DNA from 4 places in the Candidatus Manganitrophus noduliformans genome. Region 2 is predicted to be linked to each of the others. Evidence: riboswitches for the same ligand, from Rfam matches in the RefSeq annotation. Region 2 holds a riboswitch; each other region holds the start of a gene.
The links. A riboswitch is a leader RNA that binds a small molecule or an ion and turns the genes downstream of it on or off. The one in region 2 is predicted to bind cyclic di-GMP.
Positions count from the first base shown of each region.

Region 1: it holds a riboswitch for cyclic di-GMP, as region 2 does, so the genes downstream of both, MNODULE_RS07145 (fibronectin type III domain-containing protein) here and MNODULE_RS11620 (fibronectin type III domain-containing protein) in region 2, are expected to answer to the same signal.
Region 3: it holds a riboswitch for cyclic di-GMP, as region 2 does, so the genes downstream of both, MNODULE_RS08940 (PilZ domain-containing protein) here and MNODULE_RS11620 (fibronectin type III domain-containing protein) in region 2, are expected to answer to the same signal.
Region 4: it holds a riboswitch for cyclic di-GMP, as region 2 does, so the genes downstream of both, MNODULE_RS13020 (fibronectin type III domain-containing protein) here and MNODULE_RS11620 (fibronectin type III domain-containing protein) in region 2, are expected to answer to the same signal.

Region 1 covers NZ_VTOW01000001.1:1,433,121-1,440,456, reverse strand. Annotated here, with positions in the region: gene MNODULE_RS07155 (D-sedoheptulose-7-phosphate isomerase) at 1-340, shown strand, start outside; gene rsmI (16S rRNA (cytidine(1402)-2'-O)-methyltransferase) at 355-1,038, shown strand; gene MNODULE_RS07145 (fibronectin type III domain-containing protein) at 1,103-1,951, opposite strand; cyclic di-GMP riboswitch class I at 1,999-2,083, opposite strand; gene lexA (transcriptional repressor LexA) at 2,422-3,054, shown strand; gene MNODULE_RS07135 (hypothetical protein) at 3,076-3,720, shown strand; gene MNODULE_RS07130 (DUF8156 family protein) at 3,720-4,049, shown strand; gene MNODULE_RS07125 (DNA polymerase domain-containing protein) at 4,046-6,268, shown strand; gene MNODULE_RS07120 (tetratricopeptide repeat protein) at 6,383-6,760, opposite strand; gene MNODULE_RS07115 (hypothetical protein) at 6,805-7,053, opposite strand; gene MNODULE_RS07110 (hypothetical protein) at 7,085-7,336, opposite strand, start outside.
Region 2 covers NZ_VTOW01000002.1:489,201-496,536, forward strand. Annotated here, with positions in the region: gene MNODULE_RS11620 (fibronectin type III domain-containing protein) at 1-1,877, opposite strand, end outside; cyclic di-GMP riboswitch class I at 1,918-2,002, opposite strand; cyclic di-GMP riboswitch class I at 2,087-2,171, opposite strand; gene MNODULE_RS11625 (DUF72 domain-containing protein) at 2,494-3,246, shown strand; gene MNODULE_RS11630 (cobalamin-binding protein) at 3,247-4,179, shown strand; gene MNODULE_RS11635 (fibronectin type III domain-containing protein) at 4,272-7,336, opposite strand, start outside.
Region 3 covers NZ_VTOW01000001.1:1,854,378-1,861,713, forward strand. Annotated here, with positions in the region: gene MNODULE_RS08930 (cation:proton antiporter) at 1-841, shown strand, start outside; gene MNODULE_RS08935 (DUF3016 domain-containing protein) at 1,291-1,761, opposite strand; gene MNODULE_RS08940 (PilZ domain-containing protein) at 2,136-2,480, opposite strand; cyclic di-GMP riboswitch class I at 2,536-2,632, opposite strand; gene MNODULE_RS08945 (hypothetical protein) at 2,840-3,202, opposite strand; gene MNODULE_RS08950 (sigma-54-dependent transcriptional regulator) at 3,484-4,896, opposite strand; gene MNODULE_RS08955 (sensor histidine kinase) at 4,901-6,247, opposite strand; gene MNODULE_RS08960 (response regulator transcription factor) at 6,683-7,075, shown strand; gene MNODULE_RS08965 (sensor histidine kinase) at 7,128-7,336, shown strand, end outside.
Region 4 covers NZ_VTOW01000002.1:807,791-815,126, forward strand. Annotated here, with positions in the region: gene MNODULE_RS13010 (M3 family oligoendopeptidase) at 1-1,272, opposite strand, end outside; gene MNODULE_RS13015 (FG-GAP-like repeat-containing protein) at 1,461-2,909, shown strand; cyclic di-GMP riboswitch class I at 3,008-3,096, shown strand; gene MNODULE_RS13020 (fibronectin type III domain-containing protein) at 3,388-7,336, shown strand, end outside.

The sequences.
Region 1 (7,336 bases), on a different contig from region 2:
CATCGCTTTGACGACGAACAGCTCGACCCTCACCGCCATCGGCAACGATTACGGCTACGACAAGATTTTCTCCCGGCAGGTCGAGGCGTGGGTCCAGCCGGCCGATGTCGTCATCGGCATCAGCACCAGTGGGAATTCTCCCAACGTCCTGGAAGGGATCGCCGCCGCCAAATTAAAGGGGGCGAAGACGATCGGGTTGACCGGCGAGAAGGGGGGGAAGCTCGCCTCCCAAACCGATCTTTGTCTTAAAGTTTCCTCATCGAACACCGCCCGGATTCAAGAATCGCACATCATGATCGGCCACCTCCTCTGCTTGCTGCTGGAACAGCAGATCTCCTAACCCTCGGACCCTCCATGTCGGGAACGCTCTACGTCGTCAGCACCCCGATCGGCAATCTCGAAGACATCACCCTCCGGGCGCTCCGCATCCTGAAAGAGGTCGCGATCATCGCCGCGGAAGATACCCGCCACACCCAAAAGCTCCTCTCCCATTTCGACATTCATACGACGCTCACCAGCTATCACGACTTCAACAAGGAAGAGAAGACGCCGGTCCTCCTCTCCAAAATGGCGGAGGGGGCTTCGATCGCCATCGTCTCCGACGCCGGCACCCCCACCCTCTCCGATCCCGGTTTTTATTTGATTCGCGAAGCGATCCGCGCCGGCCTCCCCGTCAGCCCCATCCCGGGCCCCGCCGCCGCGCTTGCGGCGCTGGCCGTCTCCGGCCTTCCCCCGGACCGATTCGTCTTCGAAGGTTTCTTACCGAAAAAGAAAGGGGCTCGCGCCCGGCGCCTGGAGCAACTCAAGCCCGATCCGCGGACGTTGATCTTCTACGAATCGCCGTTTCGGATCGTCGGGCTGCTCGAAGAAATCAAGACGATCCTTGGCGACCGGCCCGTTGTCGTTGCACGGGAAATCACCAAGATGTTCGAGGAGTTCATTCGGGGGACGGTGACGGAGGTATTGGAGAAGATCGGGAAGAAAACGGTGAAGGGGGAGATTACGCTGGTGGTAGGGGGGAATCGGGAGGAAAATTAAACAACATGAGGGGCTATGTCATCTCTACCATCTAGCAAAACCCGGATACACATCCGGTTGACGATCATCTGAATCTCCTTTTCAGAAACATGAAGAGGAAAATACCCAGCAAGAGCGGTATTTCGGCCGCTTGCGCGGGGCCGGGAAGATTTTCCTCCTGCGGAAAGCGCATTACACAACCTCCCCCGCCGGCGGCCGCCTGATTTTGTCCGTCGTCGATTTGACTGATTAAAGAAAAGGGAGAAGCGGAAGCGTGGGCGGTAGATTGACGATTCTCATGGAGATCGTAGGAAGCGGCGGCATAGTAGTAGGTGACGCCGTTCTCCAGGCTTGAGTGAGTTACGCTCATGCTCTGATTGGGTTCTCCCGTGAAATCTCCGAGAAGTTCGCCGTCGTTCAGGTCGCTCGGATAGCGATCGGTCCGATAGCGGATGAGAACCCCCGCGAAATCAACGTCCGGCGGGTTGATCCATTGCAGCGTGATCTCCCGGTCTCCGGGAACCGCAGAGAAATGTTGAACATCCGCCGGAGGCGTCGTATCCGAGGGTTGAGCATCCTCCGGTGGGGTGTTACCGGAGACGGGAGCAGACGTATCAAAAAACGTTTTACTGATCTCGTTCGAAAAAGCACTCTCGTTTCCTGCAACGTCATAGGCGGTGAGGACGAAGTAGTAGGTTCCCAGCCCAAGGCCGGTGACCGTGTACGCGGTCTGATTGCCGACCGTGATCGGTGTTCCGTAACGCCCGGAGACGGTTCCGTAATAGACCTTGTATCCGGCCAGATCCGAATCTGTGTTGGGAGTCCAGGATAAGATTGCATCGCCTGCAAAAGCGGGAGAGGTCTTACAAAAAAAGAATAAGAGAACCAGACAAAGCGCCCGGGGAATGTTTTGTCTTTTTGACAGATTTCGCATCGCTGCAAATCTCCCATGCGCAAAAAAAAGCCGCCAAAACGAAATCCTTTGGCGGCTCGGCGGGCATGGCTTTACAGCTTTAGCCCCGTTGCTCTGCGTCCCCGTCTTTCGACAGGTTTGCTCTGAACAAAGGGAATCACAAATCCTTCATGATCAACGCGGCTTAAACCGCTCGACGGCGCTTGAGCGATCTAAAAAACATTTTTAGGATTATCACGACTCCAATCATGTTGTCAATAAGATTTAATTCTTTTTAGGGTCGTGGTCGCGCCGTTTCCAGAGAGACTCAATTTCCTCGTACGACCCATCACCGCCTCAATCTGCCCATAGAAGGTGCTGCGTTCCTTTCCCAGCCCTGCACTCCTTACGTTTCTTGCCGCGGCTGCAATATCGTCCAGACGCGTTTCAATACCCCCCCCCGGAATTTCCGCTTGACACTTTCCAATCCCTTCGGCTAGAATGGTATTCATATGGATACCATCACGGCACGGCAACAAGAAATCCTCACCTTCATCCAGCAAACGGTGGAGCAGAAAGGCTACCCCCCTTCCTTGCGTGAAATCGCAGGCCACTTCGGGATGGTGGGGACGCGGGGCGCTTTCAAGCATGTCGCCGCGCTGATTCGCAAAGGACACCTGCGAAAAGGCCAAGGAGCCCGGGCGCTGGAAGTGATCTCGCAATCGCAGACAGCGAGGGCCGTCCAATCAAAGAGCGCCGGCCGGGCGATCCCAATCTTGGGACGGGTCGCCGCCGGGCAGCCGATTCTGGCCGAGGAGAATTTACTCGGACATCTGACGGTCGATCCTTCGCTCGTTCGAGGAAGGGAAGCGTTTCTTCTGAAGGTCAAAGGGGAGAGCATGCGCGACGCGGGAATCTTGGATGGGGATCTGGTCCTGGTCAAGCGGCAGGCCGATGCCGATTCCGGCGAGATCGTCGTCGCGATGGTCGAAGGGGAAGCGACGGTGAAGCGGCTGATCAAGAAAAAGAAAAACCTGATCCTCCAGCCCGAGAACACTGACTTTGATCCGATCGTCATTACCGAGAAAGACGCCTCCTTTCAAATTCTCGGGAAGGTCGTCAGTCTCATTCGGCCGGTCGTTTGACCGTAGAAGAGGAGCACGCTTGTGGACACGACCTACAAAATCGACGCCCCCCTCTTCTCCGGACCGCCGGTCTCCCTGATCTCCGGCATGCCGGGCGGGGTGATCTTTTTTTGCGGCGATGCCGCGCTCCGGCCGCTCGCTTCGGAAATGATCGGCTGGCGGTTGGCCCAGTCGGAGCGGGTCCTCTTTCTCGATGGGGACAACTGCTTTAACCCTTATCCGATCACACATCTGGCGAAGCGGATCGGACACGATCCGCGCCTTTTTCTCTCGTCGATTTTTATCTCCCGCGCCGCCACCTGCCATCAGATGACCTCCCTCATCACCCGGCAGCTCGGCATTGGAATCGCGCGGCACCGTCCCCGCCTGGTGCTGCTGGCGGAGCCGCTCGCCACCTTTTATGATGAAGCGGTCTCTTTCACCGAGAGAAAAACGCTCCTCTCACACGCCGTATCAACCCTGGCGCGACAGGCCCGGGAAGGAACCTGGATCGTGGTGCTGACCTCCCCTCCCCCGCCTTCGCACAAGTCGGCGTCGCTCCTTTCAATGGTGCGCAACGCGTCGGACCGGCTCTTCTCCGTCCGCACCGATGCGCAATCGATCCTCATCCGCGAAGAAACGCTCGCTATTGGAAAACGTCCGCCGCAACGAACCGGGGGGTGTTGATGGGCCGCACCCTCTCCACCTTCACGCAGTTGATCGAGCAGGAACGGAGCGCTTGGCAGTCGTTTCACCGGGCGTTGCGCAAGGAGGACCAGCAATATTTCGACGCGCTTTTTCGCGCGGCGAAATACCATGTCGCTTCCGGCAGCTACGCTTCGAAGAGCTCGCCGTTTGAAGCGATGATCGTGGCGATGTTGATCGAGTCGTACAAAAAAAATGCGCTGCTCGAAGCGCGGGTCTCCCACCTGGAAGTATTTCTGAATAGAAAGGGCACATTCGACGAAAGCCAGAGGCCTCCTCTCCCTTCGTCGAAGACAAAGGAGGGTCGATGAAGATCACCGGCTGGATCTTTGATGTCTACGCGGTCGACGGCGGGATGCGGGTCTGGATCATCGACGCGCAAGGGAGAAAGCACCGGCTGCTCGATCCCTTCTCCCCCGCTTTCTACATCGGCGGCCCTCCCGCCTCTGTCCGCCCGCTTCTGACCTTTCTCTCGCGCTTGAACCTGCCGATGGAGGTCACCCGCGCCGTGGGGATTGAGTTCTACTCGGGGAAGACGATCCCGGTCACACGGGTAAAACTTTTCAATCCAATCCACTTTACGAAGGTGGTCCGCTGGTGCGCCTCCGCCGCCGTCAAACCGGAAGGGAGCGGAATCTCGCTCTACAACTGCGATCTCTCCCTCCCGCAGCTCTATTTCTTCGAGCGCAAGCGCTTCCCGCTCGCCTTTTGCGAGGTGGAGGTCGATCCCTCCGGGACCATTCAAACGGTCGGCTTACTCGATTCGATCTGGCGGACCGATTACACCACCCCCCCCTTGACGACCCTGATCCTTCGGATGGAAGGGGGAAGCCTCCGCCCCGATCACACCGGTCCCCGGCGGCTGGAGGTCACGATCGACGGGCGGACCTCCTGCTTGGAAGCGGACGACGAAGCGGGGCTGATCGACCGGTTCGACCGGCTGCTGCTGCGGCACGATCCCGACCTGATTCTCTCCGAATGGGGCGATCCGTATCTCCTCCCCCAGCTAATGGCGATGGCCAAAAAGAAGCGCTTCCCCCTTCTGCTCAACCGAGAGCCCGATACGGGGGTGGTCACCCGGCGCGAGCGCTCCTACTTCACCTACGGCCAAGTCGTCCACCAGGCGCAAGCGCACCTGCTCCTCGGCCGCTGGCACATCGATCTGCATAACTCTTTCTTGGTCGATCAGACCGAGCTCGAAGGGCTCTTTGAGTTCGCCCGCCTCTCGCGGATCCCGGTCCAGCAGATGGCGCGGACCACCACCGGCACCGGAATCACCTCGATGCAGATGGCGCTGGCATTTGAGGACGGGATTCTGATCCCCTGGCGAAAGCAGGAGAGCGAGGCGTTCAAGAGCGCCGACCAGCTATTGCTGACCGACAAAGGAGGGCTGACCTACGCCCCCAAGCTCGGCTTTCACGAAGCGGTCGCGGAGCTCGACTTCGCCTCGATGTACCCCGCGACGATGGCCCGTTACAACATTTCCCCCGAGACGATCAACTGCCCTTGCTGCCCCCACAATCTCGTTCCGGAGATCGGCCACCATCTCTGCACAAAGCGCCGCGGATTGATTCCCCGCTTCCTGGAGCCCTTCTTGGCCAAGCGCGCCGAATACAAGCGGCTCAAAAAAACCGCGACCGATCCGGAGTGGAAGGGGCGGTATGACGCGCGGCAGTCGGCGCTCAAGTGGGGCATGGTCACCACCTTCGGCTATCAAGGATACAAGAACGCCCGGTTCGGGAAGATCGAAGCCCACGAGGCGATCACCGCCTATGCCCGGGAGAAGCTACTTCAGGCGAAGGAAATCGTCGAAGCGGAGGGGTTCGAGATGATCCATGCGATCGTCGACTCCCTCTGGATCAAAAAATCGGGAACGACGGAGGCCGACTATGAAGCGCTGGCCGAGCGGATCTCGAAGGCATGCGAGATCCCGATCGCCTTTGAGGGGGTCTATCGCTGGGTCCTCTTTCCGCCGTCAAAGTCCGATCCGGAGATCGGGGTCCCCAACCGCTATCTCGGCGTCTTCCAAAACGGCGAGGTCAAGCTGCGGGGGATCGAAGCCCGCCGCGGCGACACCCCGCCGTTCATCCGGGCCGCCCAGACCGAGATGATCGAGATCCTCTCTCAGGCGAAAAATCGGGAAGCGTACGAGGCGCTCCTCCCCGAGATCGAAGCGATTCGGGAGGCCTATCGGGAGCGGCTCAAAGCGAGGCGGGTCTCCTTCTGGGAGTTGGCGATCGCCAAGACCCTCTCGAAGTCCCCCTCGGAATACCAAAAAGACAGCCTCACGGCGATCGTCGCCAAAGAGCTCGCCGGCCGCGGGGTGCGTCTCTCCCCCGGACAGAGCATTTCGTATGTGATCACCGACGCCAAATCGCGCGTGAAATCGGACCGCGCCCGGGCGCTCGGATTCATCGACGGGTCATGGGGGTTCGACGCCGAAAAATACGAGTCGCTCCTGATCCAGGCGGCGGAGGTCCTCTTTCCAGACCCGCCGGATCGATTCGGGCAGAAAAATCTTCTGCCGTGAAAAAACGGAATGAACCTAACTTGTTTTTAGCTTGGATTCTGTTGGAAAGGAAGGGCCGCTTCGAGACGTTTCAGGGAGGCGTATCGCGTTGGGTGTTTCCCTTCGATGATACTGTTATGGACTGAGGTGTTTTTTTAGAATTTCGTTTTCGGTGATTTCCCGATTGTCGCCCCCGAACCGCTTCGCCTTCTTAAAGGCCTCTGTGGCTTCCGGATGTTTTCCCATGCCGTCGTAGGCGATCGCCAGGTTAAAATGGGCCTCGGCGAAATCGCCCTTGGCCGCGATGGCTTCATTCAGGTGCCGGGAGGCGACCTCATAATGTTTCTGAACCAGATGGTCGACCCCTTCATTGTTCTTGGCCGCCGCCTCCTTGTTGCTCATATCGTATGGAGAGAGAAGCACCGGGATTTGAGCGCTTGCGGCCCCTCCGCCGCCGGAGCAGGAGGTCAACCCAAGCAGAGCCATCACCAAAAGGTATCCACGTTTTCTCATCTGATCTCTCCTTTTCGGGTAGATGCCTTGCCGATGCTCCGACCTTATCTTCTCCGTTGCGGCAAGCTTTTCCGGCGATTCCGGAGGATGATCGCATCGACAAGCTCGCCGCACTGCACGCAGCGCCGCGGCAAGAGGTCGGTGTAACCGCTATTCTTCAGAAGATAGAGGCATTGCTCGACGACCATGAGGCCCCCGCACCGCCAACAGAGCGGCTTGCTCACAAAGTCCTTCCACTCGGCGTTCACCGCCTGTTTCAGGGCCTTTTCTTGAATTTTGGTCGCCTTCGGCACCAAGGCCTCCCTTCAATGTTCTCTTCGACTTTCAGGCAACATGCGCATCAACGATGGAATGGTTCTGTTGGTCGACCATAACGGTAATGGCCGTCCCTTTTCCGATATGAGTCATCTTTTCGGCGACTTCTTCTTTCATCTTGTAGAATTGCGACGTTCCATTTTTAAGCTTCAGCGTGACGACCTTCTTGTCTGAATCGACGCAGACGACCTCGCCATGAATCAGCGCCAGTTGATGTTTTCCACCGATGTGAATCATGTCGATGATCTGGTTCCCTTCGTC
Region 2 (7,336 bases):
GAGAAGGGAAGAGAGAGGGAGATCGCGTTGTCGTCTCCGCTGAATGTTAGCGGGGTCGGGGCTTCCGCCCAGGCATAAGACTCCTCTGACATGCTGTAGCCGGTGATCGGGCCCGAAGGGGACGGCGCCGGAGCGGAAGCCGGAGGGGACGGCGTGTTGAAGGAAGTGTTCGGTCCGAAAGTCGTCCCCCCCGCATTGCGGGCGACAAGACGGAAATGATAGGTGGTCCCCGAAGCCAAGAGGGTCAGGTCGGCGGAGATCGTGTTCGCCGCCGAGAGGGTCACCGGGGTCGTGCCGCTGCCGTAAGCCGTGGTGGTTCCATACTCGAACCAAGCCGAAGTGGTCGCCCCGGACGGATTCACCGACCCGGAGAGGGTGGCGGAGGTGGCCGTAACACCGGAAGCCGCCGACTGTGAGACCGTCGGCATCAAAGGGAGGGTCGTGACGGAAACGGCCGCCGAGGCGGGGGAGAGGTTTCCCCCGGCGTCATAAGCCGCCACCGCGTAGCTGTATACCGTGTTCGCCGCCAGGCCGGAGTTGAGATAGGTCCGAAGGGCGCTGCTGGCGATCTGCACCCCGTTGCGATAGATCCGATAACCGGCCACTCCCACGTTATCGGTCGAGGCGCTCCAACTCAACTGAACCTGCGAAGACGAAACCGCGGCCGCCCCGACGTTTGTCGGCACGGAAGGAGCGGTTGTATCGGGGAGAACGGCGGTGGTGAAGCTGCCGCTTCCCGAGACCGCCAAATTGCCCGCCGCATCGCGGCTGCGCACCCGGTAGTGATAAAGCGTCGCGGGAAGCAGGCCGGAAAGGCTCTGCGCGTGCGCCGTCACCAGGGTCGGAACGATCGCGGTGAAAGAACCGAAAGCGGTCGTCGTCCCATACTCGATCTGCGTGTCGGCCGGCTCATTGGTGCTCCAACTGATCAAGGCTCCGCCGGCGGTGATATTGATCGCGCCCATTCCGGAGATCACCGGCGCGGCGGTGTCCGCCGGCGCCAATGTCCTTACGCTCGCCGCGGCGCTCTGCGCCGAGAGGTTCCCCGCGGCGTCATAAGCCGCCACGCGATAACTGTAGACGGTATCGGGGGTCAGATTCCCGTCCGAGTAGGTCAGCGTGGTCCGCGTGGCGACTTGCACCCCGTTGCGATAGATCCGATAGCCGGCCACCCCGACGTTATCCGTGGAAGCGCTCCACGTCAAATTGATCTGAGTGGTCGACAGCGCCGCCCCGCTAACATTTCCGGGAACGGTCGGCGTCGTGGTATCCGATAGCGTTGTAAAAATCTGATCGGCCGAGGTCGCCAGATTGCCCGCCGCGTCCCGGCTGAGGACCCGGTAGTGATAGAGCGTGCCGGGGAGTAGATTCGAAAGGGTCTGACTGTGCACGGTCACCAAGCTCGACACCAACGGCGTGGTCAGCCCGTAGGCGGTTGTTGTGCCATACTCGATTCGCGTATCCGCCGGCTCATCGGTGCCCCAGGTAATGAGCGCCGAATTCAGGGTGCGATTGCTGTTGGTAACACTCGAGATCAGCGGCGCAATCACATCGTTTAGCGGAGGGATGGTTTTGCGGGCTTCATTCGAGAAGCCGCTTTCCTTGCCGTTCGTATCATAGGCGGTGACCGCGAAATAGTAGGTCAGCCCCTCGGTCAGGTTCGGCACCGTCCAGGAAGTCACCCGTCCCACATTGATCGGAGGACTGTAGACCCCCGGCAGCAGACCGACGTAGACCCGGTAGCCTGCCAGGTTTCCTTCGCTGTTCGGATCCCAGGTCAGGACCGCCTCCCCGGCGAGGGCAAGCGCATGATGATCGAGGATGAGAAGAAAAACAAGGGCGAGAAGAAGCCTGCACCTTCTCAAGTAATCTGCCACGGCGAACCTCCAAGCGCGAAAAAGGAAAAGAGCTATTTCCTTTGGCGGCTCGGCGGGCGTGGCCGGATGGCGGTAGCCCCGTTACTCTGCGTCCCCACCTTTCGATGGGTTTGCTCTGAGCAAAGGTCAAATGCGAGTATGTATGGTGAGTGTTGATTCAGTCCGTGATAGGGGCGACCCAAACGCGCCCCAAAAAAAGCCGCCATTCCTTTGGCGGCTCGGCGGGCATGGCTTTACAGCTTTAGCCCCGTTGCTCTGCGTCCCCATCTTTCGACGGGTTTGCTCTGAGCAAAGGATCGATAGATGTCCTGGATGAACGGCTTTCGAAGCGTATACAGCTTTCATGGTATACGTCGATAAGAGGTTATATAACACATTTAAAATTTAAGAGTCAACGAGTTTTCCACACGTGACAAAAAATTATTTCGGCATGAGACATCCCTCCGAAAGACATACCGTCATCCACTTTTGAAAGACACGCCACCTCTGCAGATCCGGTTTGAATCAATGCTCCGGCGCGGCCCCATCGTTGCCTTCATGAACGCCGTTGTTCTAAAATGAGTTGATCAAGCCTCGATCTCAAGAATTTCTTCACGAGGAGAAAGGAAGGAGGGTCATGGAAGCACAAGCGGTTCGCGTCGGATGTTCCGGCTGGCAATATCGTCATTGGAAAGGGAACTTCTATTCCGCTTCCCTCCCTCAGAAAAAATGGCTCGACTACTATGCCGCGCAATTCGACACCGTCGAGATCAACAACAGCTTCTACCGGCTTCCGAGCGAAAAAACGTTTTCCGAATGGCGCGATCGGGTCCCCGATCATTTTCTCTATGCGGTGAAAGCGAGCCGGTATCTCACCCACATCAAGAGGCTGAAAGATCCCGCCGACCCGCTCCACCTCTTCTGGAGCCGGGCCCGGCTTCTTGGACCGAAGCTCGGCCCCGTCCTTTATCAACTCCCTCCTCGTTTAAAGCGGAACGAGCGGCGGCTCTTCGACTTTTTGGAGGCCCTCCCGGACCACCCGCTGCAAGTGGTTGAATTTCGAGATCCAACCTGGTATACCGATGAGATCTTCCACGCGATGGAGGCGAGAGGGGTGGCGATGTGCCTCCACGATCATCACGAATCGGCCACGCCGCGGGAGACGATCGGGCCGTTTGTCTATACCCGATTTCACGGCGGCGACGGTCATTATCAAGGGGCCTACTCCGATCGGACGCTCAGAGACTGGGCGGCCTGGCTTGCAAACGAAGCCCGGTCTGGAAAAGCGATTTATGCCTATTTCAACAACGACACCGGCGGGCACGCGCCGCGGGACGCGCGAATGCTTCGAGAACACCTAACATCACTTCTTCAAAAGGAGGCGGCCTGAATGAATCGGATCGTTTCATTGATCGCCAGCAGCACCGAAATCGTCTGCGCGCTGGGTTTGGAGGATCGACTGGTCGGCCGGTCCCATGAATGCGACTATCCCCTCTCGGTTTCCCGTCTGCCGGTCTGCACGGCGCCGAAATTCGCCACCGAGGGGACCAGCGGCGAGATCGACCGGCGGGTCAAAGGGCTTTTGCAGCAGGCGTTGAGCATCTACCGGGTGGACGCCGATCTTCTCAAACAGCTTCGCCCCACCCACATCATCACGCAGACCCAATGCGAGGTCTGCGCGGTCAGCCTCAAGGAGGTGGAAGCGGCGCTTCGGGATTGGATCACCCCCGGCGCCGCGGCGGAGGCGTCCCCGATCCTCATTCCCCTCGCCCCGAATGCGCTCTCTGATATTTGGGCCGACATTCGGCGGGTCGCCGACGCGATGGGGGTTTCCGAGCGGGGCCGCGCCCTCGTGCAACAGTTGCAGGAGCGGATGGCGGCCATCGCGAAGAAAAACGAACGGCCGGCGGTGAGGCCGCGCGCCGCGGCGATCGAATGGATCGATCCGCTGATGGCCGGGGGAAATTGGATGCCGGAGTTGATCGGGATGGCGGGGGGGGTGAATCTCTTCGGAGAGGCCGGGAAGCACTCCCCCTGGATGACCTGGGAAGCGCTCATTCAGGCCGATCCCGATGTCATTCTGATCTTGCCGTGCGGATTCGACATTCCGCGGACCCGGAAGGAGCTTCCCGCGTTGACCGCGCATCCGGCTTGGCCGGCGCTGAAAGCCGTTCGCGAGAAACAGGTCTATCTGCTCGACGGGAACCAGTACTTCAACCGCCCCGGTCCCCGCCTTGCCGAATCGCTTGAGATCTTGGCGGAGATCTTCCATCCCGACCGGTTTCGGTTCGGCCATGAAGGGACCGGGTGGATCAGAATCTAGTTGCTCGATCCCGTCTACCCGGTCCCCCTTGCCGCGCGTTTCTTCCAGAGGATCTGGCCCTCCCCTGAACAGCGGCGGCAACCTTCTCACTTCTATGGAAGGGTGTAGGTGACGCTCAGGTACGGCCGAAGAGTGGCGGTCGGGTGCTCCATGCTGGCGAAGAAGCGGTAGCGATCGGCCCCTTTGCTGGCATCGGAGTTCACCAGCAGCCCGAAGTTGCTCGAAGGACTGCTCATCCACTCCCGCACCATCGCGGTGATGTCCCACACCTTGTTCCCCAGCGTCTTGTTGATCAACTCCGTGTCATAGGCCGCCGAGATGTCCGCCTGCGCCAACGGATAATTATTGCGGCAGCAGCTATTCGCCGTCCACGCGTTGGTCCCGTCATACGTCATACCGGTGGCCAGGGTCAGATCGGGATTCCGATTGATCAGCTTGTGCACGGCAACACTGTAGGTGGCATCTGCGGTCGCATCACTCTCCACCAGAGAGAGATTCAGCGTCGCGCTCTGAATCACCGCTCCGGCGGGAATGCCGCTCAAGGCGAATTTCATCAACACCGCATTGGCCGTCTGGTTTGCAGGAAAGGTGTAGGTGTTCAGCGTCGTCGACCCACTATACACCGTACTGTTGAGGTTTAGGAACGTATCGGCAACCGGATTCAGCCTCACCTGTGTACTCGGATTGAGCAGCAGCGTGGTTGCACTGATCGCAGGAGACTGCGCCGAGACGTTCCCCGCCGCATCATAAGCAGCCACCCGGTAGCTGTATAATGTCGCCGCCAACAGACCGGTATCCGAGTAGCCGGGGGTCGCAGTCGTTCCGACCTGAACCCCGTTTCGATACACCCGGTAACCGGCCACCCCGACATTATCCGTCGAAGCGCTCCAGGTCAGATTGATCTGGACCGCCGAGAGAATGTTCGCTAGCAGTCCCTGCGGAACGGAAGGGGCCGTGGTATCCGGCAGCGGAGCGGTCGTGAAAGTCCCATTCCCGGAGGCCGCCAAATTGCCGGCAGCATCTTTACTCTTTACCCGATATTGATAGGTGGTGGCGGGATTCAGTCCGGTCAGGATCTGGGAGTGCGCCGTGAGCAGGGTGGAGACGATGGCGGTGGAGGCGCCATAGGCCGTGGTCGTTCCATACTCCACCTGGGTGTCGGATGCTTCGTTGGTGGTCCAGGTGATCGTCGCGCCGTTGCTGGTGATGCCGCCAGCGGCCATGCCGGAGATCACCGGCGCGGTGGTGTCGGCCGCCGCATAGGTGATGCTCAGATAGGGCCGCAGGGTCGCGGTCGGATGCTCCATGCTGGCGAAGAAGCGGTAGCGATCGGCCCCTTTGCTGGCATCGGAGTTCACCAGCAGCCCGAAGTTGCTCGAAGGACTGCTCATCCACTCCCGCACCATCGCGGTGATGTCCCACACCTTGTTCCCCAGCGTCTTGTTGATCAACTCCGTGTCATAGGCCGCCGAGATGTCCGCCTGCGCCAACGGATAATTATTGCGGCAGCAGCTATTCGCCGTCCACGCGTTGGTCCCGTCATACGTCATACCGGTGGCCAGGGTCAGATCGGGATTCCGATTGATCAGCTTGTGCACGGCAACACTGTAGGTGGCATCTGCGGTCGCATCACTCTCCACCAGAGAGAGATTCAGCGTCGCGCTCTGAATCACCACCCCGGCCGGAAGACTGCTTAATGCAAATTTCATCAACACCGCATTGGCTGTCTGGTTTGCAGGAAAGGTGTAGGTGTTTAACGTCGTCGACGTATTGTACACCGACGTGTTGATATTGATGAACGTGTCGGCCGCCGGACTCAATCTCACCGTCGTCGGTGTGGATGTGGGCGGAGGATTGGACACCAGCGTCGTTGCGTTGATCGCGGCAGACTGCGCCGAGACATTCCCCGCCGCATCGTAGGCGGCCACCCGGTAGCTGTATAGCGTCGCCGCAAACAGACCGGTATCTGAATAGGTCCGGCTGGTGGTCGTTCCGACCTGGACCCCGTTTCGATACACCCGATAGCCGGCCACCCCGACATTGTCGGTCGAGGCATTCCAGGTCAGATTGATCTGGACCGCTGAAAGCACAGAAGCCAACAGATTCCCGGGGATGGAGGGCGCCGTTGTATCGGGCAGGGCAACGGTCGTAAAAGTCCCATTTCCGGAGGTCGCCAAGTTACCGGCAGCATCTTTACTCTTTACCCGATATTGATAAGTGGTGGCGGGATTCAGTCCGGTCAGGATCTGGGAATGCGCCGTGAGCAGGGTGGAGACGATGGCGGTGGAGGCGCCATAGGCCGTGGTCGTTCCATACTCCACCTGGGTGTCGGCCGGCTCATTGGTGGTCCAACTGATCAGGGCCCCGTTGGCAGTGATACTCCCCGCCACGATTCCCGAAATCACCGGCGCGGTTGTGTCCGGTGGCGGCAGCGTCCTTGTACTCACCGCGGCGCTCTGGGCCGACAGGTTCCCCGCCTCATCGTACGCTGCGACGGTGTAGCTGTAGGCCGTGTCGGCCGCTAAACCGGCATTCGAGTAATTCCGCAAGGTCGTCGTCCCCACCTGGGTGCCGTTGCGATAGATTCGATAACCGGTTACACCGACGTTATCGGTGGACGCATTCCAAGAAAGGTTGATCTGACTGGAGGAAGCGGCCGTCGCCGTCAGGCCCGTCGGCGCCGTCGGCGCCGACGTATCCGCAGTGGATGCTGAATAAGTGATGCTCAAATACGGCCGAAGAGTGGCGGTCGGGTGCTCCATGCTGGCGAAGAAGCGGTAGCGATCGGCCCCTTTGCTGGCATCGGAGTTCACCAGCAGCCCGAAGTTGCTCGAAGGACTGCTCATCCACTCCCGCACCATCGCGGTGATGTCCCACACCTTGTTCCCCAGCGTCTTGTTGATCAACTCCGTGTCATAGGCCGCCGAGATGTCCGCCTGCGCCAACGGATAATTATTGCGGCAGCAGCTATTCGCCGTCCACGCGTTGGTCCCGTCATACGTCATACCGGTGGCCAGGGTCAGATCGGGATTCCGATTGATCAGCTTGTGCACGGCAACACTGTAGGTGGCATCTGCGGTCGCATCACTCTCCACCAGAGAGAGATTCAGCGTCGCGCTCTGAATCACCACCCCGGCCGGAAGACTGCTTAATGCAA
Region 3 (7,336 bases), on a different contig from region 2:
CCTCACCGCCGCTACGATGGAGAGCAACGGGATGCCGGGAAGCACGGGACTGCGGGCGCTGGTGTTCTTGACCATCGCCGGAACGGTCCTTCTCGCAGGGTTCACCGCGCGACCGGTGGCGACGCTCCTCGGGCTGCGGCTTCCCGGAAGGGATCGGGTTGCCATCCTGGGGGCGCATGGACTGGGGCTGGTGCTCGGCGCCGAGCTTCGAGACGCGGGACTGCCGGTCGTTTTTCTCGACTCCGATCCGAAATTCTGCCGACAAGCGGAGGAGGCCGGCTTTCCGGTTGTTTTCGGGAACGCGCTCGAGGAGCGGACGCTGCTTCGGGCTCAATTCGAGTTGGTCGGCGTCGCCGTCGGGGTTACCTCGAACGAACACCTCAACAGCATGTTCGTCGGGCAAGCCAATGAGTTCTTTGAGGTTCCGAAAGGATATGTCGCCGTGGACGCGTTGGAAGGGGGGAAAACACCGGAATATGTTCAGCGGCAGGGAGCGGAGGTCCTTTTTGACGGCCCCCACGAAACGGAGCGCTGGGATGTCCGATTCCGGCACAAGGATGCGGTGGTGGAGAGGCTGGTCTTTCGTCCCTCAAGAGAGGCGGAGGATCTGGCCGCTGCGGCCAAGAGCGCGCTCTCTAAGAACGGCGAGCGGTTCGTAATCCTGGCGACCCGGCGGGGAGAGAAGATCTTTCCGATGTCTCTGAGCTATACGCCGCGTGATGGGGATATCGCTTCGGTGGCCCTCTACATTCCGGAGCGCGAGGCGGCGCTCCGGCTGCTTGGCGAATGGGGATGGGAGAAGAGCGAAACCAAGGTGGAACCCACCCCTTCCACCGTCTAATCTCCGTTAACACGCATTTTCGATCATTTTTGTGGACCTTAAAATCGGATCCGAATGACCCATCCTATTCAGCATGTTCACAATCCGATGTTCCGATCCCCAGTCACTCCACAAAACCCCTCGAACTGGAAGAACCAATAAGGGCGATCGTTTTTGCAAAGAAAAAATCTTCAAAAATCTTTTGAGAAATTAACAGTTCCATTTTTCGGTCAATCCCGCTAATGATCGACAACTTATCGATCCTCCTCGAATTCTCGAAGAGGTTTTTCGAATGGTATATCTCGGTGGCGCGAAGCTATACCGTTCTCTACGGGGCGTTGAGCGGATTCCTCTTCCTCTGGTTCTACTATATCTCACTGGTCTTATTATCTTGGCTGTCGTCGGCTCAATCGTCGGTCGAATTGCAACATCGGATTTGGAGAATCAGAATCCCGTTATTTATTGTTAAATTAAAGTGTAGAATTCGACCGTTGGATGGCAAGAATAAGGTGGTGGCTGGCCTTCGTGGACGATCTTAGAACCTTTGTTTTTGAGATTTCAGTGACATTTTTTTGGAGCGTGACCTCGCCGTTTTCCTCCAGGGCATAACGGACTTTGATCCGCGGCCAGGTCACCTCGCGCAAAATCCGCACATCCGAAAACCCGCCCTGGTGAAACGGCTCATAGCAGCCGGCGAGGTCGATATCAAGGATTTCGATTTTTAGACTCTGGTTCGGTTTGAGATAACGCTCTCCAAGCGATTCCGGGTATTCTTTAAGCTCTTGAATGACCTGCTCGGAGACCCGATCGCCCAGGTAGCGTCCCGCATCGGTGTAGCGTTCCGGATTCTTGAAAGAAATGTCGATGGCCGCCTGAGCGGTCGAAGCCCAGAATGCCGTGATCACGGAGAACAACAGAAACGGTTTGATGATCTCTTGCATCGCTTCCTCCCTACTCAATGGGGTTTGTAATACCGACCGCTTCCTGTACAAGAGCTGACCCGATGGTTTTGTGAGTCGTCTTGGACTTCAACCAAATGAATACAGGTTGCCATACCACCCACGCATAAACTGATTCGCTGTATTCTCTCCCTTCTGAATTCATAAAAGTAAGAATGGTTTGCACTCGCGTATCAGACGGGATCGGCCTGGTCGCATGAAGTCCCACGCCGGCGGGAGTTAAAGTGATGATCTGACCGTCAAAAGAATCACTGCCGTCGTCGTAATTCCAGATGAGAGTTCCTTTTAAGCTCAAACGTGTTGACTGATGTGTATGTTCTTCTGTTATGAACCCCCCTCGAATCTCGTTGCCTTAACTATTCAGTAAGATATGTAAACAGAGCTGATCCATTTTCTTTTGAGATCGGTTCTAGAAAGCGGATGCCTAATTGAAAGTTTTTATCCAATTTCAGAGAAGAGACAACCTCCCCTCGGATTGCCCTTACTGATTCTAGGCGCTGCTTGCCGAAAAAATGTATTGTAATCAGGACTGTGGTGCCGGGCGAGAGGATCTCTTTGGTGTAAACGGCGATACCACCCAAACTGACATTGCTTACATAGCCACTGAGAGTGTCATCGGCTCCCTGTCCCCATATTTCAACCCAACCGGTCATGGCCCTTCTCGGGTGTGAACGTCTGTCCGTCACTTTTGCTTCCTCCACAAATAAAAATCCCTACACTCTGCCGATAAGAGCATAGGGATCGTCTTTTTAGCTCTTCGGCGGTCCTTCATGCCATATCTTGCTTTCTTGGGCAAGACGTAGGCCAATGACTTTGCGGGCCTGCCTTTCGGTCAGGGGTGCTATTATCGGAGCAAAATACAATTGTTAATTCAAATAATACCACTCAAGCATGTAGCGTCAATGACGATTGATATTTAGGGAAGCCGAATTAGGCATTGTATGTTTCGTCTGTGTTCCGTGGTCCGTTCATAACGGAGGAGGATGGGGCCCCATCCTCCTCGGCGTTGGCCGACAAGCCGAGTTGCCTCTACATTCCCTTCGTTCACGATGAATTGCCGTCAGCGATTCGATGAAGCCGTCTGCTTCTTCATCTCTGGAACTCGAAGTGTGGCATTGAGAACAGATACTCCCTGCTCCCGTGTGTAAACCTCTGAAATGATCCGTTCCGGCTTGCCGTCATTCCCGATGATGCCGGGCGGAGGGGTATGGGCCGAGAGCAGAGCCCAAGCGAGGTTGACGTAGAAAAACGCGAACAACACAATTGCCCCAAAACCAAAATAGAGATCGAACATTGGATTCTCCTTCTTTTTCAGAATACAGTTTTTTGATTTGGTGATTGGATTTGGTTCAATTACGATTACTCCAATCACGCCGCCGTATAGAGCAAACCGGATGCCAAAATGGGAGAAAATCAAGATCAATTGTTGATCCGATTGAAATCTTTAAGAAAAGGACTATACCGCTCGTGGGTGTATCGGAGCGTTCTTCGGGAGCATTGGGTGATATCGCTGCGAAACGGGGGGATTGCCCCATTCACAGGAATGTTGTGTGCGTGGAGCCGCCTAAAATTCATCCGTCGAGGAGGAATTTTAGGCGGCTGAGCCATTTATTGATGCAGGGGGTGCGGGCCGTCCAGGTGGACTGGTAAATTTTTCAGCGAAAGAATCAAGGCGGTTCCGCTTAGATGTGGACCGGAGTTCTATTAAGAAGAAGAGGGCTCAAGTTTATACTTATCCATCCGGTATCGGAGCGTATCGCGGGTCAGTCCCAGGAGCTTTGCTGCCTGTGTGACATTCCAGGAAGTTTGCTCAAGAGCCTGAAGGACAAAGTCGCGCTCCACCTTTTCCAATGAAATGCCCTGGAGAGGAAGGGGGAAACGGTCCATATTTTCCTTTTGCCGATCGACCTGATTCATTTTGATAAGACCGGTAAGGAGCGAGAGCTGCTCCGGTGCGATAACGCTGTCACGGGAGAGGAGGACAGTCTGTTCAATCATGTTCCGAAGTTCTCTCACGTTGCCGGGCCAGGAATAATTGAGGAGCACTTTTTCCGCTTCGGGGCTAAAGCGCATTCCTTGTTTCCCGTAGCGCCGCGATTGAATCGTTAAAAAATGATCTGCAAGAAGCAGGATGTCATTCCCGCGGCTGCGGAGGGGAGGAAGCTCCAGATTGATAATTCGAAGGCGAAAAAAAAGGTCGGAGCGGAATCGTCCTTGGCGGACGGCTTCTTCCAGTGATTGGTTTGTCGCGGTGACGATGCGGACGTCGACCTTCTGTTCTCGAATATTCCCGATGCGGCGGATCACTTTGTCTTCAAGCGCTTTGAGCAATTTGGCTTGAAGGGAAATTTCAATTTCCCCGATCTCATCTAAAAAGAGGGTTCCTCCTTCCGCCGCCTGGAAAAGGCCGATCTTCTTCTCTTTCGCGTCGGTGAAGGCGCCTCGTTCATAACCGAAGAGCTCCGCCTCCAAAAGGTGGGTCGGAATGGAGGCGCAATTAATCTCGATGAAAGGGCCGTTTTTTCGCGGACCGTTATAATGAAGCGCCCGGGCCGCCAGCTCTTTTCCCGTGCCGGTCTCACCGGTGATCAGAACCGCCGGCGGGTCTCCTTCCGTCAACTTCCGCTCCGAATCGATGATTTGCTCGATCTGATGTTTCAAGGAGCGCATGGGGGGCGACTCTCCAATCAGGGCGGAAAGGGTGCTTTCACCCGCTTCTTTTTCTCTGTAATAAGAGAGGGTCCCTTCCAGCTTGGACTGGCCGACCGCCTTGTCCAGGAGGACCTTCAGTTTCGCGAGGACCAGTGGTTTATTCATAAAGTCATAAGCGCCGGCCTTCATCGCGTCGACTGCCGTTTCAATGTTCCCATGTGCGGTGATGATGACGATCTTCACCTGCGCGTCGCGTTCCTTTATCCGAGCGAGGGCGTCAAGGCCGCTCATTCCCGGCAGCTGTAGATCGAGTAAGATGACGTCCGGCTTAAACGAATCGAGCTGCTGGAATCCTTCCTCGGCGCTCTGGGCGATTCGGACCTCGTATCCATAGCGTTCCAGATACGTCTTCATGTTTCTTGCCAGCGTCGTTTCATCTTCAATGATGAGCGTGGCGTACGACATCGATCTACCTCGCTAATGGAATGTGCATAAAAACCGTGGTTCCAACCGCCGCTTCGCTTTCCAGCCGCAAGATTCCGCCGTGCCGCTCGATGATCCGTTTGGCCAGCGAGAGTCCAACCCCCATCCCCTTTGATTTCGTCGTATAAAACGGTTTAAAAATCTTGTCCATCTGCTCGATCGGGATGCCGCACCCGGTGTCTTTAATCACGACCTCCACCCGGCTGTCGCTTTTCTCGATTCGGCTCGACACGGTTAGCTCCCCCCCGTCCGGCATGGCATCGAGTGAATTGGCGATCAGGCTGATGAGGACGTGGCGCATCAATCCCTCATCCGCGTGGACGAGGGGAGAAGCCGGATCGAGCTTTTGCGTCAGCTTCACGTTCCTTTTTTTTATCTCCCGATCAAGGGAGTCGAGCGTCGATTGGATCAGGCCGTTGATTTGAATGGAGGCGGGATTCCCGCTCGGCGGCTTGGAGTAGACGAGCAGTTCTCGGATCCAATCCTCAATGCGGTCCGTCTCATGAATGATCTCCTCGGCGGTGGCGCGAAAAGGGGGGCTCTCTTCCAATGCCACCTCCGCGGAGGAGCGGATGGAGGCGAGCGGATTCCGGATGCCGTGGGCCACGGCCGAAGCCATCTCTCCGATGGCGGCCATCGTTTCGGATTCGACGAGCTGCTCCTGCTGACGCCGAATGACTTGCGCCGCGCGGCGGACGATCCAAAAAAGAGAGGCATAGAGAAAGAGGCCTCCTAAACCGGCGCTCAACCAGACCAGCCGGTTTCCCTGTTTGATGGCATGAAAGAGGGTGAGCGGAACTTTGTAAACTTCTACCACTCCGACGACTTTGTTCTCCCTGATGTTCCAAATGGGGATATAAATCTCGGCGAAAAAGGGAACCTCCTGATCGAAAACGTGCTCCGGTTTTGATGATTTCCCGGAAGTCCCGCTCGTGACGGCCAGTTTTCCCGAAAGCGCCGTCTCCAATTGGGGGTTGGGGCTGAAACGATGGCCGATGAAGCGATCGTCATCCGACCAGAGAATCGATCCGTTGCTGTTGTAAACATTCGCCCGGACCACCTCCGGCATGGTGGCAATCTGCTTGAAGAAGGCCTCGAAAACGGTTTTCGTTTTTCCGGGATCATCCGTCTCGAAATAGCTTCGCGTGTTCTCCGCTTGCGCGATGGTCTGGACAAACTCCATCGTCACGACGGCGTCGCGCTGGAGCATGTTGTGCGTAAGAAAGTTCGAGAGGAGAAAAGAAGAGACGGCTGTGATCAGGCCAATGGAGAGGAAACTCAGAAGCGCGAACCGGCGGAGCAGATTAAATGAACGTTTTTTTTCAATCGCCATTAGACTTTAAACGCGGGTAGAGGAAATAGATCCGAGTCACTTCAAAATCTCCGATTAATCTAGCCCATTGCCGGCAACGAGTCAATGCGCTTAAGAACATGAGAATAGCAATTTATGTTCCAAACACGATCGACTTTTCCAGCGGTCATCGATTCATCGCAATTCTGGGCGTTCGAATTCAACCTGAAGGTAACACCCGGATTTGTTGTTGATCGACCATTGGGACATTTCCCCCAAGTCGTGGGGCAAATCCCCCATCGTGGGTGAATTGACCCGGAACAATTCCGACGGCTAAAAGTAAACGATTATTTTTCTGCGTATTTACAGGTGAATATATCAATATGCCTCGTCCGGCGCTTCGGCATTATATTTGCCCTTCGCTGTAGCGCTGAAAGGGCATTGAACCTTGGGATAGTGAGGGAGAGAAACATCATCTTGAAAAATAAAATCTTAATTGTCGAGGATGAACCGGTTTTGCAGAAAAACATCGCAATCAGCCTTCGCCGCGAAGGGTATGAAGTGATGGAAGCGGGTAGCGGAGCGGACGCCTGGCGAATATTAGATGTTTCTTCAATCGACTTTCTTATTTTGGATGTCGGCTTACCCGATTACAACGGCCTTGAGCTATTGAAAGAGATCCGAGAAATCCACCCGCGACTTTCAACCATTGTGATGACGGCGCGAGACGCTCCGGAGATACAAGACCGGGCAATCAAATGGGGCGCAGCGGCATTTCTGGCAAAGCCGATTGCGCTTCGCGTATTAAAAGCCAAGATCCGGAGCATCGAAGAAAAAAAACATCGCCAACAACCGGAAAGCAAACAATGACAAACACTTTTATTGCGGGCCGAAGATGCCGGCGCTTTCCCGAACTGTTCAGATGAAGCGGCCGATTTTCCGCAGCCGGCTCTTTTTTAAGTTCATCATCCCCTATATTTTTTTAATCGTGCTCGTTTTTTCCCTCAGCGGATGGCTTTTCTTCTCCTCTGCAAGCGAGGCACTCGACGCGGAATTGTCCCGACGCTTGATCGGGGTGGCTGATCTGACTTCGAGAACGGTGAATCCCGCTTTCATTTTGAGAATTCAGCC
Region 4 (7,336 bases), 320 kb from region 2:
ATGAAAGACAAGCATCTCGGCAAAGACGCTGGCGGTCTCTGCAGTGGTGAGCGGCGTATCAAAGTTGAAGTAATTTTGCTTGCGGGACACCCACTGATGCACCCCATGTCCGAGCTCGTGCGCCAGGGTCATCACGTCACGGGGGTTCCCGAGATAATTGACGAAGACATACGGATGGACGCTCGGAACGGTGCCGTGACTGAAGGCCCCTCCCCGCTTACCGGGGCGAACGGGGGCATCGATCCAGTTTTTTTCGAAGAAAAGCGCGGCGATCTCGGCCACCTGCGGCGAGAAGTCGGTAAAAGCCGAGAGGACCTGCCCCTTTGCCTTATCGAAAGGGATCGGCTCCGTTCTGGCAGTCATCGGAGCATAACGGTCGTAGTCGTAGAGTTGATCCAGACCGAGTTGCGCTTTCTTCAATCGATAATAGCGAGCGACCAAGCCGTAGTAGGATTCGCAGGCGGCGAGAAGCGCATCGACCGCGGCAGGCTCGATTTCGTTCGATAAATTCCGGGAGGCCATCGGGTCCGGAAAATGGCGCAGCCGGTCATCGCTGGCATGATCGGCCACAATTTGATTGAAGATGAATGTAAAAAGCGGGGCGTTCCGCTCCAACCCTTCGGTCAGTCCTTTGGCCGCCGCCCGCCGGACCTCGCGCTGCGGCTCATAAAGCAAAGCGAGCGCCTCCTGCTCGGTGAGTGAACGGCGCTCTCCGTCGATATCAACTTGAAATTGAATCTGATTGATCGTTTCATCAAAGAGCCGTTGGAAGGCGCGGATGCCGGTGTTCGCCTTTTCCTCCAAGATTTTTTCTTCGGCCTCCGAAAGCCGATGCGGCGCCCATTTTCGGATCGAATCCAAGAAATGACGATATCTCGACAGCTCGGGCGCTTGCATCCATTCCTCGGCCTTTTTCTCCGGAACCGCGGTCCATTCCAATTCAAAAAAGAGAAGATGCCGCTGGAGTTCGGTAAAACGCTCCTGCGTTCGCTGAAGGAGCGCCCCATGTTTTGGATTCTGCGTATCGGCGGCGAAAACAAGGTAAGCGTAAGCAAGAACCCGATCGACCCCCTCCCGGATCGATTCCAACTCTTCCAGCGCTTCGAAAAAACGCTTTCCGGTCAGCTCGCCCGAAAGAATGCGGCCCCGATATTGTTGCTCGAACCGTTCGGCCCGTTGAAGCGAATCGCGGAGATCGGCCTCGATTTTGGGATCATCGATCCCTTGATACAAATCGCTCAAATTCCAAGTCGGCAATCCGGACGCTTTCAATTCCTTCTCCTCATCCGTGGGTACGCTCTCAAATCCATCAGAATTACAATATCATAAACGATGAATTCCCTGGAACATAAAAATATCGGTCGGCTCAACGGACCGACAATCCGACCTTCTTCTTCAGAGCCGATCATCTTACAGCAATTTGACAGATTTCCGGTCGAGAGATAGTCTTTTAAATACCGATGGAACTCGCATTTTTCATACCGGATCGGTTATTTCTCCGATCTATCTTTGCTCGAATTCCCCTCTGTTTAGGGGTATTCTTATCCGTCTTCGTCGCCGCTTGCGGCGGCGGTGGCGGCGGAGGAGGGGGCGGCACGGATCCTCCGCCGCCTGTCATCGCCGAGATTGAAGTCTCCCCGACGGCCGTGACCATCTCAAAAACAGGTTCCCTACAGTTCAGTGCAACCGCACGGGATGCGGACGGAACATCGATCTCCAGTGTGACGTTTACCTGGTCTTCGAACAATCCGGATATTGTCAGCATCGACGCCAACGGCCTCGCCTCCGGCATCGCGGAAGGGACGGCGATCATCACCGCCTCCGCGGATGGGGTCTCCGGAACAACGGCGGTGGAAGTGACTTTCCGTCTCTTCTCTAGCCCGACCACCCATCTTGTGGGAACCACCCCTTCAGTAGTGACTGCCGGCGATTTTAACAATGACAGTTTCGTGGACTTAGTCACCGCAAATGTAGACGACAACTCCATTTCACTCTTGAAAGGGACGGGGAACGGACTATTCTCGGCCGCCGAGACTTTCTCGGTCGGCGTTTTTCCTCAATCGCTTGCTTCAGGACGTTTTGGGCCCGATTCATTTGACGATCTGGCCGTTGTGAATTTCGGAGATTCATCCATCTCTCTTTTCCTGGGGATTCATACCGGAATCGGCCCAACCACGGGAATTCCTTCCTCCGGCAACGGTCCCATCGCAATCGTGACGGCCGACTTCGACAACGACGACAACCAAGACCTCGCCACCGCCAATCTTTCCACAAGCGATATTTCTCTATTCCTCGGAAACGGAGACGGAACTTTCCAATCTCCGCTTCCTTTTCCGAGCGAAGGGAGCGGGCCCATCGCGCTTCTTGCCGCTGACCTGGATAAAGATGGAAGAACCGATCTGGCCGTCGTACTCGGATCAGACGACAAAGTTGCGATTTTGCTCAATGACGGCGCGGGCGGTTTTGACAGCCCGGAGCCGCCGATTTCCGTCGGAACGGGTCCCAATGCAATGATCTCCGGAGATTGGGACAGTGATGGGAATATCGATCTGGCCGTGGTCAACAGTGCCAGCGCCGATCTCACTCTGTTGTTTGGAGACGGCGCCGGAAATTTTTCAGCTCAAACGTTACCGCTCGCCGGGGGCGAACACCCCGAGTTTGCCGCGACGGGAGACTTCGATAATGATGGAAAACCGGACATCGCGGTTTCCGACAGCGCCAATAATACCCTCTCCGTTTTGCTCAATATCGGCGGCGGTCTCTTCTCCGATCCGATTCAACAATCGACCGGTGACGGCCCCCTGGCCATCTCGGCCGAAGATCTGAACGGAGACGCAAAAGACGACCTGGTCGTCACCAATGCCGGCGACAACACCCTCTCCGTCTTTTTTAATGCAGATCCCAACTAATTTACCGTTCCACATAATACAATGTTGGGATACTATTTATATTGACGTAACGACATCCCCGCCGTATATTAAAAGTTACATAAAGACACCCATGATGCCACCGACAAGAGCTACCCTCCTCGAAAGAGACGGGGCGCAAAGTCCTTGACCTAAGTCCCATAAGGATATGGTTGCAAGGATTACCGAAGCGGCAATCGCTCGAAGCTCATCCACAAAGGTGGTATGAGCTTTTTTTAGTACGAAACTGAAAAATGAGGGGTCGCTTGCGATGAGTTCAGGTCAACCAGGAATGTCGAAACGGCACAACCGACATCATTGTGCGGTCGTTCCTGTTGACTGTGAGCGGTGTGACGATATACTTGACTCAGGATATACCGATAGTAAATTTTATTCATCCGGCGGGGAGGACCCGAAAACGGGAAAACCGGCCTGTCGGCAAGTAAGCTCGGCGAGAATTTTCCAAGAGGAAGGGCACTTCGTGAGGAAACGATCACCGTTCGGTAAAAGACCCTCATCTCTGCGCCTTTTTCCTGTTATTGCCGGCTTGCTTGCGATTCTTCTCAATGCCGCATCCAGTCTTGCTGAAACCCTCACTTTGCATCCGAGCGGCCAAAACTCCAATTTCAGCGCATCGGGAACTTGGACGGTCGTCGGGGGCGGGTTCACCTATGCAAACGTCTGGGACGCCAACGACAGTGATGCGAGCTACATCGAAAATACGGCTTTAGGCAATAAAATCTACATGGATTTGGACGACACGACGCTTGTCGGATTCGTGATCAACGATGTTCAAGTTTTTGCCATGGCCCGCGCTGCGGGGTCGTCGAGCACCGGCATTCAGTTGGGATTTCGGGCCGGGCCGACCGACACAACCGACCGTCTCGGCAGCACCAGAACGGTCCGAAGCAGCTCTTACCGAAGTTATTCCGGGAACCTCTATACAACCAATCCGAGAACCAGCGCCCCCTGGACCTGGGACGACATCAACTCATTGATTCCGATCGTGCAGCATTCAACCGACTCCGACGCCCTTCGGGTCACCGAACTTTTTGTGAGAGTCAATTTTACAAAGGCCCTCTCCCCTTCCGGGAAGAATGCGCTCTCCACAGGATGGACCTTCACTCCCGGCGGGTCAGAGGCCACCGCTCTTGACACCTCCAACGGCGACACTTCCTACGCGGCAAGCACCGTACTTGACGAAACGCTCTATATGGACCTGGACGATTTCCCCGCTTCAACGACCATGATCACCGGCGTCCGGCTGAACGTGGTAGCGCGCTGTGCCACCATTCCGTGCAATCTGCAGATCGGGATCCGGACCAACGGCGTCGATTTTCTTAAAAGCTTTGATGAGGTGCCGGGCGCCGGTACCATCTACTCCATCGGGGCCACCAGCATCCATGGAAACGCCACCAGCTTTACATCCCAGCTGGCGGCCGGAAGTCAGATTACGGCGATGGGACAAACCCGAACGGTCGCTTCCGTCAGCGATCGGAACGATCTTACGGTCAGCTCCGCCTTCAGCCCGCAGTTGCCGAACGATGACGATTTGGCGGTGCCGTTCACCTTCCTCGGCGGAACGACGAGTTATCAAACATTTAGCGGCGATTTCTTCACCCGCAATCCGGCGACGCTCGCCCCCTGGAGCTGGGACGACATCAATAACATGATGGGGGTCGTCAAACATGTCACCAATGCAAACGGTCTTCGGGTCACCCAGATGTATCTCTCGATCAATTACATCGCCCCGGTGGCGCTCTCCTATAGTCCGGATACCGGTTTTGGATCGACCGGCGGCGTCTTTCCCAAAGGGGGCGGGGCCGCCACCCCGTTTACGTATAAAGTCGTCTATACCAATTTAAACAACAATGCACCGACCTCCATCAAAGTTCATATCGACGGCGACGGCGGACACGACATGGTCCGGGATACCAGCGCGGAACAGCCCGAATTTAGGGATGGAGACTTTGAAAACGGCGAGCAGTACACCTACACGGCTGCTTCCCTCTCCTCCGGCCAGCATACCTATTACTTCGCCGCCTCGGACGGATCGGACAGCACCCAGAAACCGACCGCCGGAACGCTCGCGGGCCCGGGGGTCGAGATCCCCGCGGGGACGAGCACGATCCTTCCTTCCGGCGAAAATGCACTGAGCATCGGAGACTGGGGCTTTAACGGGGCGGATGCATCGACCGCCCTCGACACCAGCGACGGGAACACCTCCTATGCCGACCTCAACGCCTCAGACAGGGGAGAGGTCCTCTATATCGACATGGACGACTCCGCCCTGACCGGTTCGATCACCTCGGTTCAGGTTTCGGCGGTGATGTGCTCGGTGACCACCTCGCTGGCAAACGTTCGGATCGGCCTCCGGTTGAACGGGACCGACTACGTCAGCACCGCCTTCAACGTGGCGAATAGCTCGAGTTGCGGGACCTATACGACTTATACCCCGGCCAGCGCCCTCTACGCGATCAATCCCGACACGGGAAAAGGGTGGACCTGGGACGACCTCAACGAGATGATCGGGGTGGTCCTCAATGAAAGCAGAGAGGACCTCCGGATCACCCGATTCAGCGTTGCGGTCGTCCATACGCCGGTCATCCTCTCCTTCGCGGAAGATCCCGGCTACAATTCTCTCGACGGGGTCAGTCCCGACTCCGGAAAAAGCACCACCGCTTTCACCTATAAAGTCATTTATAGCCAAGCCAACGGCACGGCACCGGCCGCCAACAACCCCAAGGTCCATATCGACGGCAACGCGACCGGCGTCGCCATGACCCTCGACACCGGCGCCTCCGACCCATCGCTCTATAACGGGGATTACCTCGACGGTGAACAATACACCTACACCGCCCCTGCCGGCTACTCCACCGGAACACATAACTATTATTTCAGCGTCTCCGACGGCACCAACAGTGTCCTCTTCCCGGTCTCCGGAAACTTCAGCGGCCCCGCCGTTTCCCTTCCGGCCGGGAGCTTCACCCTCTTTCCAACCGATGTGGCCGATGGAACCGCCGGGTTCAGCTTCTGCAATTCCGGATTTAGGCGCTCCGACTGCTTCAATTCCGAGACCGCCCTCGACACCAACGACGGGGATTCGAGCTACGCTCGGGGGAGACGCAGCAGCGACCTTCTATTTATGACGATGGATGACGCGCAGGACAACGGCCAATTCATCACGCAGGTCCAGGTCAGCGCGGTGGTCCGGAGCGAGTCGGGCACGATCAACTTTACCCTCGGGCTCTCCTCCGCCGACAACCACATCGAAGGATCGGTCCTGAGCACCTCTTCAACGAGTTATGTCACGTTATCGGGGACCGCTTATGGATTCAATCCCCTGACCGGCGCCCCCTGGACCTGGGTCGATATCAAAAACCTGGTCGCGGTCGTGAATCACACCAATAACACCCGGATGCGGATCACACAACTCTATGTCGTCGTCAGCTACGGCCCGGTCCGTTTGCAAAACTCCATCGAGGCCGGTTACATCAGCGACGGGGTCAGCCCGAACCTTGGAAATACGACAACGTCATTTAAGTTCAAAACGGTTTATTATCAGGTGAATAACGCCGCCCCCGCCGCAGGCAACCCCAAGATCCATCTCGACGGCAATGCCACCGGAGTCGCCATGACTCTCGATGCAACCGCCGATGCGGCCCTCCGTGACGGCGACTACGCGAATGGCGAACAATACATCTACACGACCACCCTTGCGCAGGGAACCCATAATTACTACTTTTCCGCCACCGATGGAACCAACACCGCCCGGCTGCCGGCCGGCACAGCAACCTTCAGCGGACCCGATGTCGCCCTCAACGGCGCCGCCCCCAACCTGGCTCCATCCGGAAAAGCGACGATCGTGACCTCTACCGGATGGACCTTCTGCAATGCGACCCCGACTTGCAGCACCAACGGTACCAGCACCTACGCCCATACCGTCGCGCTTGACACCAATGATGGGGACACCTCTTTTGCCAGAAGCACCGTCAACGGCGACCGGCTCTATATGGAGCTCGACGATCCGGCCGCCCTCTCCGACGCCCTTACGATTACTGCCATTCAGTTGTTTGCCGTCGCCCGGGATACCTCCAGCTCGACGACCACTGGGTTTGATTTCGGACTGCGGCTCGGCAGCGACGATTACCTCTCGGGAACAACCAAGACCCCGCCCGACGCTTACGGAACGGCTATCGCCGGCGCCGTCTATACCACCAATCCGGCGACCGGAGAAAACTGGAGCTGGAACGACATCAAAGGGATGAGAGCGGTCATCGTGCATCAGACCAATTCGAATGAAATTCGAGTCACGCAACTTTATCTGACCGTCACCTACTCCCCGATCCGGCTCACCTATTCAACCGATCCCAGGTACTTTGACGACGGGGTCGATCCGAACGGGGGAATTACGACGACGCAATTCAAGT